One region of the Ensifer sp. 4252 genome, then DNA from elsewhere that is predicted to be linked to it. Evidence: riboswitches for the same ligand, from Rfam matches in the RefSeq annotation. Region 1 holds a riboswitch; the other holds the start of a gene.
What was found. Region 1 has a riboswitch for S-adenosylmethionine ahead of metA (homoserine O-acetyltransferase MetA). Riboswitches for the same ligand answer to the same signal wherever they lie in the genome.
Positions count from the first base shown of each region.

Region 2: it holds a riboswitch for S-adenosylmethionine, as region 1 does, so the genes downstream of both, ABIE33_RS05810 (O-succinylhomoserine sulfhydrylase) here and metA (homoserine O-acetyltransferase MetA) in region 1, are expected to answer to the same signal.

Region 1 is NZ_JBNDIU010000002.1:192,271-198,513, forward strand. It holds gene ABIE33_RS07845 (HpcH/HpaI aldolase/citrate lyase family protein) at 1-361, opposite strand, end outside; gene ABIE33_RS07850 (hypothetical protein) at 474-719, shown strand; gene ABIE33_RS07855 (VOC family protein) at 850-1,281, shown strand; gene leuD (3-isopropylmalate dehydratase small subunit) at 1,485-2,090, shown strand; partial or broken gene ABIE33_RS07865 (RidA family protein) at 2,099-2,478, shown strand; gene ABIE33_RS07870 (AAA family ATPase) at 2,600-3,439, shown strand; gene ABIE33_RS07875 (NUDIX hydrolase) at 3,436-3,888, shown strand; SAM riboswitch at 4,106-4,183, shown strand; gene metA (homoserine O-acetyltransferase MetA) at 4,247-5,173, shown strand; gene ABIE33_RS07885 (vWA domain-containing protein) at 5,180-6,243, shown strand, end outside.
Region 2 is NZ_JBNDIU010000001.1:1,190,516-1,196,758, reverse strand. It holds gene ABIE33_RS05825 (Hsp33 family molecular chaperone) at 1-756, shown strand, start outside; gene apaG (Co2+/Mg2+ efflux protein ApaG) at 760-1,152, opposite strand; gene ABIE33_RS05815 (CDP-alcohol phosphatidyltransferase family protein) at 1,264-1,878, shown strand; gene ABIE33_RS05810 (O-succinylhomoserine sulfhydrylase) at 1,923-3,107, opposite strand; SAM riboswitch at 3,152-3,230, opposite strand; gene ABIE33_RS05805 (2'-deoxycytidine 5'-triphosphate deaminase) at 3,305-4,402, shown strand; tRNA gene ABIE33_RS05800 (tRNA-Gly) at 4,483-4,557, shown strand; gene ABIE33_RS05795 (transporter substrate-binding domain-containing protein) at 4,742-5,575, shown strand; gene ABIE33_RS05790 (sterol desaturase family protein) at 5,569-6,243, opposite strand, start outside.

The DNA of each region.
Region 1 (6,243 bases):
CATCGTTATCGGCCAGCCAGTCGGCGGCGATCTGGATATTGGCCGGGCTTTCGACCTTGGGCAAGAGGATCGCGTCGGGCTTTGCCGAAACGGCCGCCGCCAGATCCTGCTGACCGAAGCCCGATCCAAGCGCATTGATGCGGATGATGATCTCGCAATCCGGCCTGTTTTCGATGAGATGGCGAACGAGCCCGTCACGCGCCTCGGCCTTGCGCTCGGGCGCCACCGCGTCCTCGAGGTCGAAGATCGCGGCATCGACTGCCAGTTCCGAAACCTTGGCCAGTGCGCGGGCATTGTCGGCCGGCACTGAAAGCACCGAACGGCGCAGGCGAACGGGGTGATGTTCGATCGATTTTGTCATGCGGCCAGTTGTGCCCCCCTTTCATTTTTTCCGCAAGGCGAGGCGAACGGCCGCACCCCCTCTTGCAAGCGGCGGCAGCAACACCCACATCGGAGCCAGAAAGGTGACGATCATGCAAAGCATACGTTCTGTTCTTTTTACGGCTGTAGCCATCATCATTACGCTGGCAGCCTTCGTCTTCACCGCATCGCTTGCGCTCGCGCTCGCCGGCATCGCCGCCGTTGTCGCGATCGGCAGCGCCATTGCCGCCCGGCTGAACCTTAAACCCGCCCGTGCAACGGCCCGCCCGACCTCCGGCGCCGCCCCGCGCGAAATGCGCATCTGGAACGACGGTCGCGGCACGATCATCGATCTCTAGGTCACGCGGCCCCGGCCTCCAAAGCCGAGATAAAATTTTGCGACACCCATGTCGGGCGCATCCGTTTCCGTTCGTCCTTGGACCAGGCCAGCAAAGGCCATGGCCTCGTGACGAAGGATAGGAGCACGACATGGACAGCAATACGCAGAAAACAGACGCAAACCAGTTGCCGCAGGCCCTGAACGGTCTGGTGCCCTATCTCCAGGTCGACGGCGCGGCCAAGGCCGCGGAATTCTACAAGCACGCCTTCGGCGCAAAGGAAGCCTATAGGCAACCGGTCGACGACCAGGGCCGGACGATGCACATCCACCTCCACATCAACGGCAGCTCGTTGATGCTCAGCGACGCCTATCCGGAATACGGCCATGCCCTGGAAAAGCCCCAGGCTTTCAGCCTGATGCTGCCGGTCGACGACATCGACGCGTGGTGGAGCCAAGCGGTCGCCGCCGGAGCCGAAGTCGTGATGCCCATCGAGGTGATGTTCTGGGGCGATCGCTACGGACAGCTGCGCGACCCCTTCGGCGTGCTCTGGGCGCTGAACGCCCCGGTCAAGGCAGGCTAGAGTCAAGGCAGGCTGAGACCGGCCTATTTCCGCAAAGCCCTCGGGCAAGGCACCCCAACTGATAAGACAACCGCGACAACAGCTACCGGGCAGGCGATTTCACCCGCCCGGCAAGCATCTTCGGGATAGATTTTCCTTCATTTCGGCGCAAAACTGATCTAAACGCTTACGCAACATTTCGCTGAAATCGAAGGCCTGAAGTTATGGAAAAGTTCGTCAAGCTCACCGGCGTCGCCGCTCCCCTCCCCGTCGTCAACGTCGACACGGACATGATCATTCCGAAGGACTACCTGAAGACGATCAAGCGCACCGGCCTCGGCACCGGACTTTTCGCCGAAGCCCGCTACAACGAGGACGGCTCGGTCAACCCGGACTTCGTGCTCAACAAGCCCGCCTACCAGAACGCCAAGATCCTGGTCGCCGGCGACAACTTCGGCTGCGGCTCCTCGCGCGAACACGCGCCCTGGGCGCTTCTCGACTTCGGCATCCGCTGCGTGATCTCGACCTCGTTTGCCGACATCTTCTACAACAACTGTTTCAAGAACGGCATCCTGCCGATCGTCGTCAGCCAGGAGAACCTGGACAAGCTGATGGACGACGCCTCGCGCGGCTCCAACGCCATCCTCTCGATCGACCTGGAATCCCAGGAGATCACCGGCCCGGACGGCGGCACGGTCAAGTTCGAGATCGATGCCTTCAAGCGCCACTGCCTGCTGAACGGCCTCGATGACATCGGCCTGACGCTGGAGAAGGCAACGGCCATCGACAGCTTTGAAAAGTCGACCGCCGCCTCGCGCCCCTGGGCGTGAGCGACGGGATGACGCGCAAGCTCATCTCCTCCGGTTCGCCCTTCGAGAAGACGGCAGGCTATTCGCGTGCCGTCGCCAAGGGCGACTGGTGCTTCGTCTCCGGCACCACCGGCTACGATTACGCCACCATGACCATGCCGGAAACGGTGGAAGAGCAGGCACGCAATTGCCTGAAGACGATCGAGGGCGCGCTGAAAGAGGCGGGCTTCTCGCTCTCGGAGGTGGTGCGCAATCACTATTACGTCACCGATGCCAGCTTTGCCGACCGGGTTTTCCGATCTTCGGCGAGATGTTCGGCGATATCCGCCCTGCCGCCACCATGATCGTCTGCGACCTCATCCGCCCGGAAATGCTGATCGAGATCGAGGTTACCGCCTTCCGCGGCTGACGTCTGACGGACCACGGCCGGCGGCAGTGACACCTGCACCGCTTATGCGCTACTGCAGAGGCATGATGACGGACCTCGCCCGCAGGACCGTCTTTCACATCGCCACGACCGGAAGAAGCCCATGCAATTCGAAGGCACCGCCGACTATATCGCCGACAAGGACCTGATGATCGCCGTCAACGCTGCGATCCGGCTGGAACGGCCGCTGCTTGTCAAGGGCGAGCCCGGCACCGGCAAGACCGAGCTTGCTCGCCAGATCGCCGCAGCCCTTGACCTCGAGCTCATCGAATGGAGCGTCAAGTCGACGACCAAGGCGCAGCAGGGGCTTTACGAATATGACGCCGTCTCGCGTCTGCGCGACAGCCAGCTCGGCGACGAGCGCGTCAACGACGTCAGGAACTACATCCGCAAGGGCAAGCTCTGGCAGGCGTTCGAGGCCGGGCGCCGTGTGGTGCTGCTGATCGACGAGATCGACAAGGCCGACATCGAGTTTCCGAACGATCTGCTGCAGGAGCTCGACCGGATGGAGTTCCACGTCTACGAGACAAATGAAACGATCCACGCCCGCCAGCGGCCGATCGTCGTCATCACCTCCAACAACGAGAAGGAACTGCCGGACGCCTTCCTGCGCCGCTGCTTCTTCCACTATATTCGCTTTCCCGATGCCGACACGCTCGCCCGCATCGTCGAGGTGCACTATCCCGGCATCCGCAAGACGCTGCTTTCGGCAGCCCTTGCCGCCTTCTACGATATCCGCCAGGTGCCGGGGCTGAAGAAAAAGCCCTCGACCTCCGAAGCGCTCGACTGGATCCGCCTGCTCGTCGCCGACGAGATCGACCCGGCCGACCTGCGCGCCGATCCGAAAACCATGCTGCCGAAGCTGCACGGCGCGCTGCTCAAGAACGAGCAGGACGTTCACCTCTTCGAGCGCCTGGCCTTCTTGGCGCGCCGCGACCAGTGAGACCCGACGCCAACAAGGTCCTGATCTACGCCACCTGGCGAGAGCATCTGCTTGTTTTCGACGAGCCGGACTTTCCTGAAATCGACCTGCAGGTTCCAGGCGGCACGATGGAGCCGGGCGAAAGCCCTGAAGCCGCAGCCTTGCGCGAATTTGTCGAGGAGACCGGCCTTACGCCACCCGCGACATTGATGCCGCTTGCAACGCAGGATTACTGCTTTACGAAGGACGGCCGACAAATCTGCCATCGCCGGCACTATTTCCATGCGACGCTTGCCGGCGACCACAGGCAAACCTGGCTGCACTGCGAGATGACGCCGGACGGCGGCGGCCCGCCGATCCGCTTTCGCTTTTTCTGGCTCAGCCAAAGCGAAGCCAGCAAGCGGCTGGGTTACGGCATGCAGGACCGTCTGGATTTGCTGCAAACGCAAGGCGTTTGCCCCTCACCCTAGCCCTCTCCCCGCGCACGGAGAGAGGGACGCGGACCACTTGATCGTCAGCGGATTTCGGCTGGCAGTGGGCGGCGGGATTCTGTGGACTGACGAGGGGGGTGCGCTTGCGGCGCTGGTCCTTCTCCCCGCCTGCGGGGGAAGGGTGGCGGCAGCCGGATGAGGGGCCGTTTAGCCGGCGAATCGTTTTTCATTGACCCCCGCGCCCATGCCGCGCTATCAAACAATCCGTGGTGATTTGGCCGGCCGGCTTGCAGCCACGTTAAACAAATCGCTAAAGGGCCGAGGAAACGTGGATTTTCCGAGGACCGGTCGCGATCAATCGCCGCCGGTTTTTTTGTATTGATCGAGTGGAAGCCCCATGCCCATCAAGATACCCGATACGCTGCCCGCCTTCGAAACCCTCGCGACCGAGGGCGTGCGGGTGATGACCGAGACCGTGGCGATCCGTCAGGATATTCGCCCGCTCCAGATCGGGCTCCTGAACCTCATGCCGAACAAGGTCAAGACCGAGATCCAGATGGCGCGCCTCATCGGCGCCTCGCCGCTGCAGGTCGAGCTGTCGCTGATCCGCATCGGCGCGCATCGGGCGAAAAACACCTCCGAGGACCATCTGCTCGCCTTCTACGAGACCTGGGAGGAGGTGAAGGCCCGCAAGTTCGACGGCTTCATCATCACCGGTGCGCCCGTCGAAACGCTGGAATACGAGGACGTCACCTATTGGGACGAACTTAAGCGCATCCTCGACTGGACGACGACCAATGTGCATTCGACGCTGAACGTCTGCTGGGGTGCGATGGCGGCGATCTATCATTTCCACGGCGTGCCGAAATATCCGCTGAAGGAAAAGGCTTTCGGCGTCTACCGCCACCAGAACCTGCAGCCCTCCTCCGTCTATCTCAATGGCTTTTCCGACGATTTTGCCGTGCCGGTGTCGCGCTGGACCGAAGTGCGCCGCGCCGACATCGATGGGGTGCCCGACCTCGAGATCCTGATGGAATCGAAGGAGATGGGCGTCTGTCTCGTGCACGAGAACAAGGGCAAGCGCCTCTACATGTTCAATCACGTGGAGTATGATTCCACCTCGCTGTCGGACGAGTATTTCCGGGATGTGGATGCGGGCGCGCCGATCAAGATGCCGCACGACTATTTCCCGCACAATGATCCGACCCTGCCGCCGCAGAACCGCTGGCGCAGCCACGCGCATCTCTTTTTCGGCAACTGGATCAACGAGATGTACCAGACGACGCCCTACGAAATGGACCTGATCGGCAGAGGACAAGACTGAAGCCAAATGTTCATCCCCTTCTTCCTCGAATTGAAGGCTGCGAAGATCCCGGTGACGCTCCGGGAATTCCTGTCCCTGATCGAGGGCATGGAGGCGGGCATTGCTGCCTTCGACATCGAGGCGTTCTATTTTCTCGCGCGCACGGCGCTTGTGAAGGATGAGCGCCATATCGACCGCTTCGACGGCGTGTTCCGGCATTGTTTTTCCGGCCTCGAGGCCATCAATCCCCCAGGCGATTTCGAACAGGGGGCCATTCCCGAGGAATGGCTGCGCAAGCTTGCCGAGAAATATCTGAGCGAGGAAGAGAAACGCCTGGTCGAAAGCCTTGGTGGTTTCGAGACGCTGATGGAGACCTTGCGTCAGCGGCTGCGTGAGCAAGAGGGGCGCCACCAGGGCGGCTCCAAATGGATCGGCACCGCCGGCACCTCGCCCTTCGGCGCCTATGGCTACAACCCCGAAGGGGTCAGGATCGGCCAGGACGGCTCACGGCACCGCAGCGCGGTCAAGGTCTGGGACCGTCGCGAGTTCAGGGATTACGACGACACGGTCGAACTCGGCACGCGCAACATCAAGGTGGCGCTCAAACGGCTGCGGCGCTGGGTGCGCCAGGGTGCTGCCGACGAACTCGACCTTTCCGGCACGATCCGCGCTACCGCCGAGCACGGTTATCTCGATGTCGTAACCCGGCCGGAACGCCGCAACGCGGTCAAGCTCTTGATGTTCTTCGACGTCGGCGGCTCGATGGACGACCATATCCGCATCGTCGAGGAGCTGTTTTCTGCGGCACGCGGCGAATTTCGCCACATGGAGCATTTCTACTTTCACAATTGCGTCTACGAGGGACTGTGGAAGGACAATCGTCGCCGCCGCGCCGACATCACCCGCACGGCGGAGCTGCTGCGTACCTTCGGCAGCGACTACCGCGCGATCTTCGTCGGCGACGCATCCATGAGCCCCTACGAGGTCAGCCACCCCGGCGGTTCAGTCGAGCATTGGAACGACGAGGCCGGCGGGCTCTGGCTCTCGCGTATCGCCGCCCACTTTCCGCGATCCATCTGGCTCAATCCGGT
Region 2 (6,243 bases), on a different contig from region 1:
GTTCAGACGAAGGGCGACGGTCCGGTCGATCTCGTCGTCGCCGATTTTGCCACGCCCGATCGGGTGCGCGCTTATGCCCGCTTCAATGAGGAAGCGCTGGAGGAGGCTCTGAAGGACGGACGCACCCAGTCTCATGAACTGCTCGGCAAGGGCGTTCTCGCCTTCACCATCGACCAGGGCGCCCATACCCAGCGCTATCAGGGCATCGTTGCGCTCGATGGCGCTACGCTCGAGGAGATCGCCGGCGTCTATTTCCGCCAGTCCGAGCAGATCCCGACCAAGGTGCGCCTCGGCGTCGCCGAACTGCTCGACCGCGACGAGAACGGCAAGCCGCGCCATCGCTGGCGTGCCGGCGGCATGGTCGCGCAGTTCCTGCCGGATGCGCCGGAGCGCATGCGCCAGCCGGATCTTTCGGGCGGCGACGGCGACGACAACGAGGACCTCTTCGACGAGGACGATCTCTGGGCGGAAGCCAAGGTTATGGTCGAGACGATCGATGCCGACGAGCTGACCGACCCCATGGTCGGCACGGAACGTCTGCTCTATCGGCTGTTCCACGAGCGCGGCGTTCGCGTCTACCAGCCGCAAGCGGTCTATGATCGCTGCAGCTGCTCGCGCGAAAAGATCCGTTCGGTGCTGATCGGGCTGCATGCCGACGATATCGAGAGCACGATCGAGGACGGCTTGATCAAGGTGACGTGCGAGTTCTGCTCGACCACCTATCGCTTCGAAGCAAGCGAAGTTCGTCAACAGTAGATCTCAATTCAGGGTTCGAACGAGCCCTGGTGAATCAAGCGAGAAGGCGGGGATTGCCACGTTGAAGTGTTCTCCGCCTTCCGATTCCATGCTGTAGTGGCCGAACATGACTCCCGACGGCGTGTCGAGTGGGCATCCGGAGGAATATTCGTAGGTATCGCCGGGGTTCAGCAACGGCTGCTCTCCGATGACGCCCGGGCCACTGACTTCGTCTACCTGGCCGTTCTCGTCGGTAATGTGCCAGTAGCGCGTCATCAGCCGTACTGTCTCGGCCGAATGGTTGGCGATGACGATGCGGTAGCCCCAGACATAGCGGCTGTCATCCGGATCAGATTGCTCTTCCAGATAGTAAGGCTCCACCGTAACTTCTATGTCGCGAGTGAGCGCGCGATACATGGGCAACACCTTGTTTCAAGTCTTTCAGGGTATTCTACAGCAAGATGGTTTCGTCAAGAATAACGGCAGGATTGCATGCGTCGGCGGCAAGGCGGCGGAAAGGCGAGGCCGATGCTTGATGGTGCGGTGAGAAAACGGCTTGATCCGATGCTGGATCGGTTGGGTGTGGCACTTGCCCGCGGCGGTGTCAGCGCCAATGCGGTCACGATCGCGGGCCTCGCGTTCGGCCTCGTTGCCGCCGTGCTGATTGCCGGACAATACTATCTTGTCGCAGCCGTCGTTATCGCCGTCAGCCGGCTTTGCGATGGGCTCGACGGCGCGGTGGCGCGGGCGACGCGCAAGACCGATTTCGGCGGTTTCCTCGATATCGTGCTCGACTTCGTTTTCTACGGCGCCATCCCGCTCGGTTTCATCGTCGCCGATCCGCCGGCCAACGGTCTCGCGGGCGGTCTGCTGCTCTTCTCGTTCTACGTCAACGGGTCGAGTTTTCTCGCCTATGCCATCATGGCCGAGAAGCGCGCGATGACGACGGAGGTGCGGGGGGCAAAGTCGCTCTACTTCACCACGGGGCTTGCTGAGGCGACCGAGACGATCGCCGTCTTCCTGGCCTTCTGCCTGTTCCCGACGTGGTTTCCGGTGCTGGCGGCGCTGTTTGCCGTCGTCTGCCTCTACACCGCGCTATCGCGCATTGTGCTCGCGCGAATGCGTTTTCGCGACGTAGAGTAGCGGCCGCCGCCGATCTCGTGGGGCGGCCGTTTTGTTCGTGTGCATCAGGCCTTCACGGCCTTCAGCGCGCGGGCGAAGTCCTCGACGATGTCGTCGCTGTCCTCGATGCCGGCCGAGAAACGCACGGTACCAGCAGAAATACCGAGTTCGTCGCGAGCCTCGTCCGTCAGGTTCTTGTGCGTCGTCGTCGCCGGATGCGTGATCAGGCTCTTGGAATCACCGAGATTGTTGGAGATGCGGGCGATCTGCAGCGCGTTCTGCAGCGCGAAGGCCGCATCCTTGCCGCCCTTGAGTTCGAAGGCGACGAGGGTCGAGCCGCCGGTCATCTGCTTGGCGATAATGTCGGCCTGCGGATGGTCCGCGCGGCCGGGGTAGATCACCTTGGCGACCTGCGGCTGCTCAGCGAGGAAATCGGCGATGCGGCGGGCGTTCTCGGTCTGCTGCTTGACGCGCAGCGGCAGCGTCTCGATGCCCTTCAGCAAGGTCCAGGCGTTGAACGGCGACATCGCCGGGCCGGTGTGGCGGAAGTAATCGTGCAGATGCTCGTTGATCCAGTCCTTGTCGGACAGCACCACGCCGCCGAGGCAACGGCCCTGGCCATCAATATGCTTGGTGGCGGAGTAGACGACGATATGCGCGCCAAGCTCGAGCGGCTTCTGGAACAGCGGCGTGGCGAAGACGTTGTCGACCACCACCTTGGCGCCGATCTGGTTGGCAAGCTTGGAAACGCCGGCGATGTCGATCACTTCGAGCGTCGGGTTGGTCGGGCTTTCCAGGAAGAAGACCTTGGTGTTCTTCTGGATTGCCTTTTCCCAGTTGGCGAGATCGCGACCGTCGACCAGCGTGCACTCGATGCCGTACTTCGGCGCCAGCGTCTCGACCACCCAGCGGCAGGAGCCGAAGAGGGCGCGGGCGGCAACGATATGGTCGCCGGCCTTCAGCTGGCAGAGAATGGCGGCGGTGACGGCGGCCATGCCCGATGCCGTGGCGCGCGCATCTTCGGCGCCTTCCAGCATGCACATGCGCTTTTCGAACATGTCGTTGGTGGGGCTGCCGTAACGGGCATAGATGAAGCCTTCGGTCTCGCCCTTGAAGCGCGCCTCCGCCGCCTCGGATGTGTCGTAGACGAAGCCCTGGGTGAGGAAGATAGCCTCGGACGTCTCGCCGTGCTGGGAGCGGGTCGTTCCGCCGTGGACGAGTTGGGTTGCCGGGCGCCAGTTTTTGCTCATGTGACGGTCACCTTCAAAAACAAAAAAACCGGCCGCGTGAAGGGCCGGTTTGATACCCGGCCTTTTTAGCTACTTGTTTAACGTGGCTGCAAGCCGACCGGCCAAATCACCACGGGATAAAGCTCCAATACTGCTTGGGTGCGCTTGCGTCAATTCCTGGAGTTTGGTTTTGTCTCGCAACTGAAAAGAGGATCGAAATGGGCCGCGAGACTGGGATTTTGGCCGACCGCGCGATCGCCGCGCTGTTTGCGACCGGGCGCTTGAAAAGCGAAAAGGCGCTGGATGCCGATCAGATCCAGCCGGCAAGCCTCGACCTGCGCCTTGGCGCCAAGGCATTTCGCGTGCGCGCGAGCTTCATGCCGGGTCCGGCTCACCTTGTTGCCGACAAGCTCGACCGGCTGAAACTGCATGTCGTCGATCTCTCCGACGGCGCCGTGCTGGAGACCGGCTGCGTCTATATCGTGCCGCTGATGGAAAGCCTCGACTTGCCGGAGACCATGTCGGCTTCGGCGAACCCGAAGAGCTCGACCGGTCGCCTCGACATCTTCACCCGCGTCATCACCGATCGCGCCCAGGAGTTCGACAAGATCCCGGCTGGATATCGCGGCCCGCTCTATCTCGAAATCAGCCCTCGCACTTTCCCGATCGTCGTTAGGCGCGGCTCGCGCCTGTCGCAGATCCGCTTCCGCACCGGCCAGTCGCTGCTCTCCGAGCAGGAGCTGCTGGCGCTGCATGAAAGCGACATGCTGGTTGCAAGCGAGAAACCCAATGTCAGCGGCGGTGGGATTGCGCTCTCGATCGACCTCAAGGGAACCGGTCCGGACGGGCTTATCGGTTATCGCGGCAAGCATCACACGGCGGTCGTCGACGTCGACAAGAAGGCGCAGCATGCGGTCTTCGATTTCTGGGAGCCGCTCTACAGCCGCGGCCGCGACGAGCTGATCCTCGATCCCGACGAATTCTACATCCTCGTGTCGCGCGAAGCGGTGCACGTTCCGCCGCTTTACGCTGCCGAGATGACGCCGTTCGATCCATTGGTCGGTGAATTCCGCGTGCACTATGCCGGCTTCTTCGATCCGGGCTTTGGCCACGCGTCCGCCGGTGGCAGCGGCAGCCGTGCCGTGCTCGAAGTGCGCAGCCACGAGGTTCCGTTCATCCTCGAGCACGGCCAGATCGTTGGCCGACTGGTCTATGAGCATATGCTCGAGCGTCCGGAAGGACTGTACGGCCTCGGCCTCGGCTCCAACTACCAGGCGCAGGGCCTCAAGCTCTCCAAACATTTCCACGCGGAATAACAGAAAAAGCGCCGTTGCGCGGCAACGCGGCGCAACGGTCCTTGACAGATGCATGCGGTTGAGGAAGTTTCCGAAGCGCTGCGGGTGTAGTTCAGTGGTAGAACGCCAGCTTCCCAAGCTTGATGTCGTCGGTTCGATCCCGATCACCCGCTCCACTTTTTCTTCGATATCGGCCAGCCAGGCTTTGAGCCGGCACTCCTGAGGGCGACGGCGCGAACGGTATGGCGCCGAAGCCAGTAGCCAGCCCGGTTCCATCCGGCTAATCTTGTCATCACCCATGAATCATCCGCGGCTTTGCAGGCCGCATGGCATCCCGAAGAGACGCGCTGGCCCTTGCCCATGAAAATTCACCGACTGCTGGCTCTCTGCGTCTATCTGATGGCCGCTCCGCTCGCCGCCCAGCCCAAGGACCTGCCCAATCTGTTCGATGCGCGTGAGCGCATCGCAAAGCCGGACCTGACCGGCCTTGCGCGGCTCAGGTTTCTGACCACGGTGGATTTTCCACCGTTCAACTTCATTGACCAGTCGGGCAAGCTTTCGGGCTTCCATGTCGACCTGGTGCGCGAGATTTGCCGCGAACTCGATATCGAAGCCAAATGCCAGATCCAGGCGGTAACCTATGCCGAACTGCTTCCGGCGCTGGAAGAGGGGCAGGGCGAGGCGGTTGCTGCCGGCATCGCGGTCAGCCCGGAATTGCGTCAGCGCTTCGGCTTCTCGCGGCCGTTCATGCGGCTTCCCGCACGCTTCGCCGTCAACACCAAGGCGGCCGGTGCCGTCTCTACTCCGACTGATCTGAAGGCCAAGTCGGTCGGCGTCGTCTCCGGGACCACGCATGAGGTGATGTTTAGGGCTTTCTTCCCGAAGCTCGAAGCCAAGATCTTTCCCGATCGCGATGCGATGCTCGCTGCCCTGCAAAAGGGTGAGGTGCCGGCCGTCTTTTCCGACGGCATGCAGCTTTCCTTCTGGGTGTCCGGCAGCGCTGCTGCCGGTTGCTGCGCGCTTGTCGACGGCGCCTATTTCTCGCAGCGCTTTCTGGGCGAGGGGCTGACGATCATGAACCGCAAGGCCGAGCCGGCGCTGACGCAGGCGATCGATCATGCCCTGCTGGCGCTTTCGCGCAGCGGACGGCTGGACGAGATCTACCTTCGCTATTTCCCGAACGGTATTTACTGATCCGTACGCCGGAACGGCAGAAGCAACGACCACAGAAGCCTGGTCGGCTCGCTTCGGCCATAGGCAGTGAGCCCCGTTTCGATCGCATCGTCGCCCAGCTTCGGCCGGTCCGTATAGGTCGAAAACAGCCGATCCCAGATCGCCAGGTTGAAACCGTAGTTCGAATCCGTCTCCGAGCGCTCGGTCGAGTGGTGGATGCGATGCATGTCGGGCGTGACGATCAGCGGCCGCAGCGCACGGTCGAGGCGGGGTGGCAGCCGCAGATTGGCATGATTGAACATGGCGGCGGCGTTCAGCACGATCTCGAACAAAAGCACGGCGACCGCAGGCGCGCCGAGCACGACGATGACGCCAGTCTTCCAGGCCATCGAGAAGAGGATCTCCAGCGGGTGAAACCGCAACGCCGTGGTCAGGTCGACGCCAGGGTCGGCGTGATGCACCCGGTGCATCCGCCACAGGAGCGGGATCTTGTGAAAAACGACGTGTTCCAGCCAGATGGCGAAGTCGAGTACGATGAAGGCGATCACGCCGGCGAGCAGCGAAGGAACGCCCAACACCGGCAGCAGGCCGTATCCCCGGGCCTGGGCCCAGAGTGCCGCGCCGGTAGCCGCGGCCGGGAAGATCAGCCGCAGCGAAAGCGAGGACAGCACCAGAATGGAGAGGTTGGT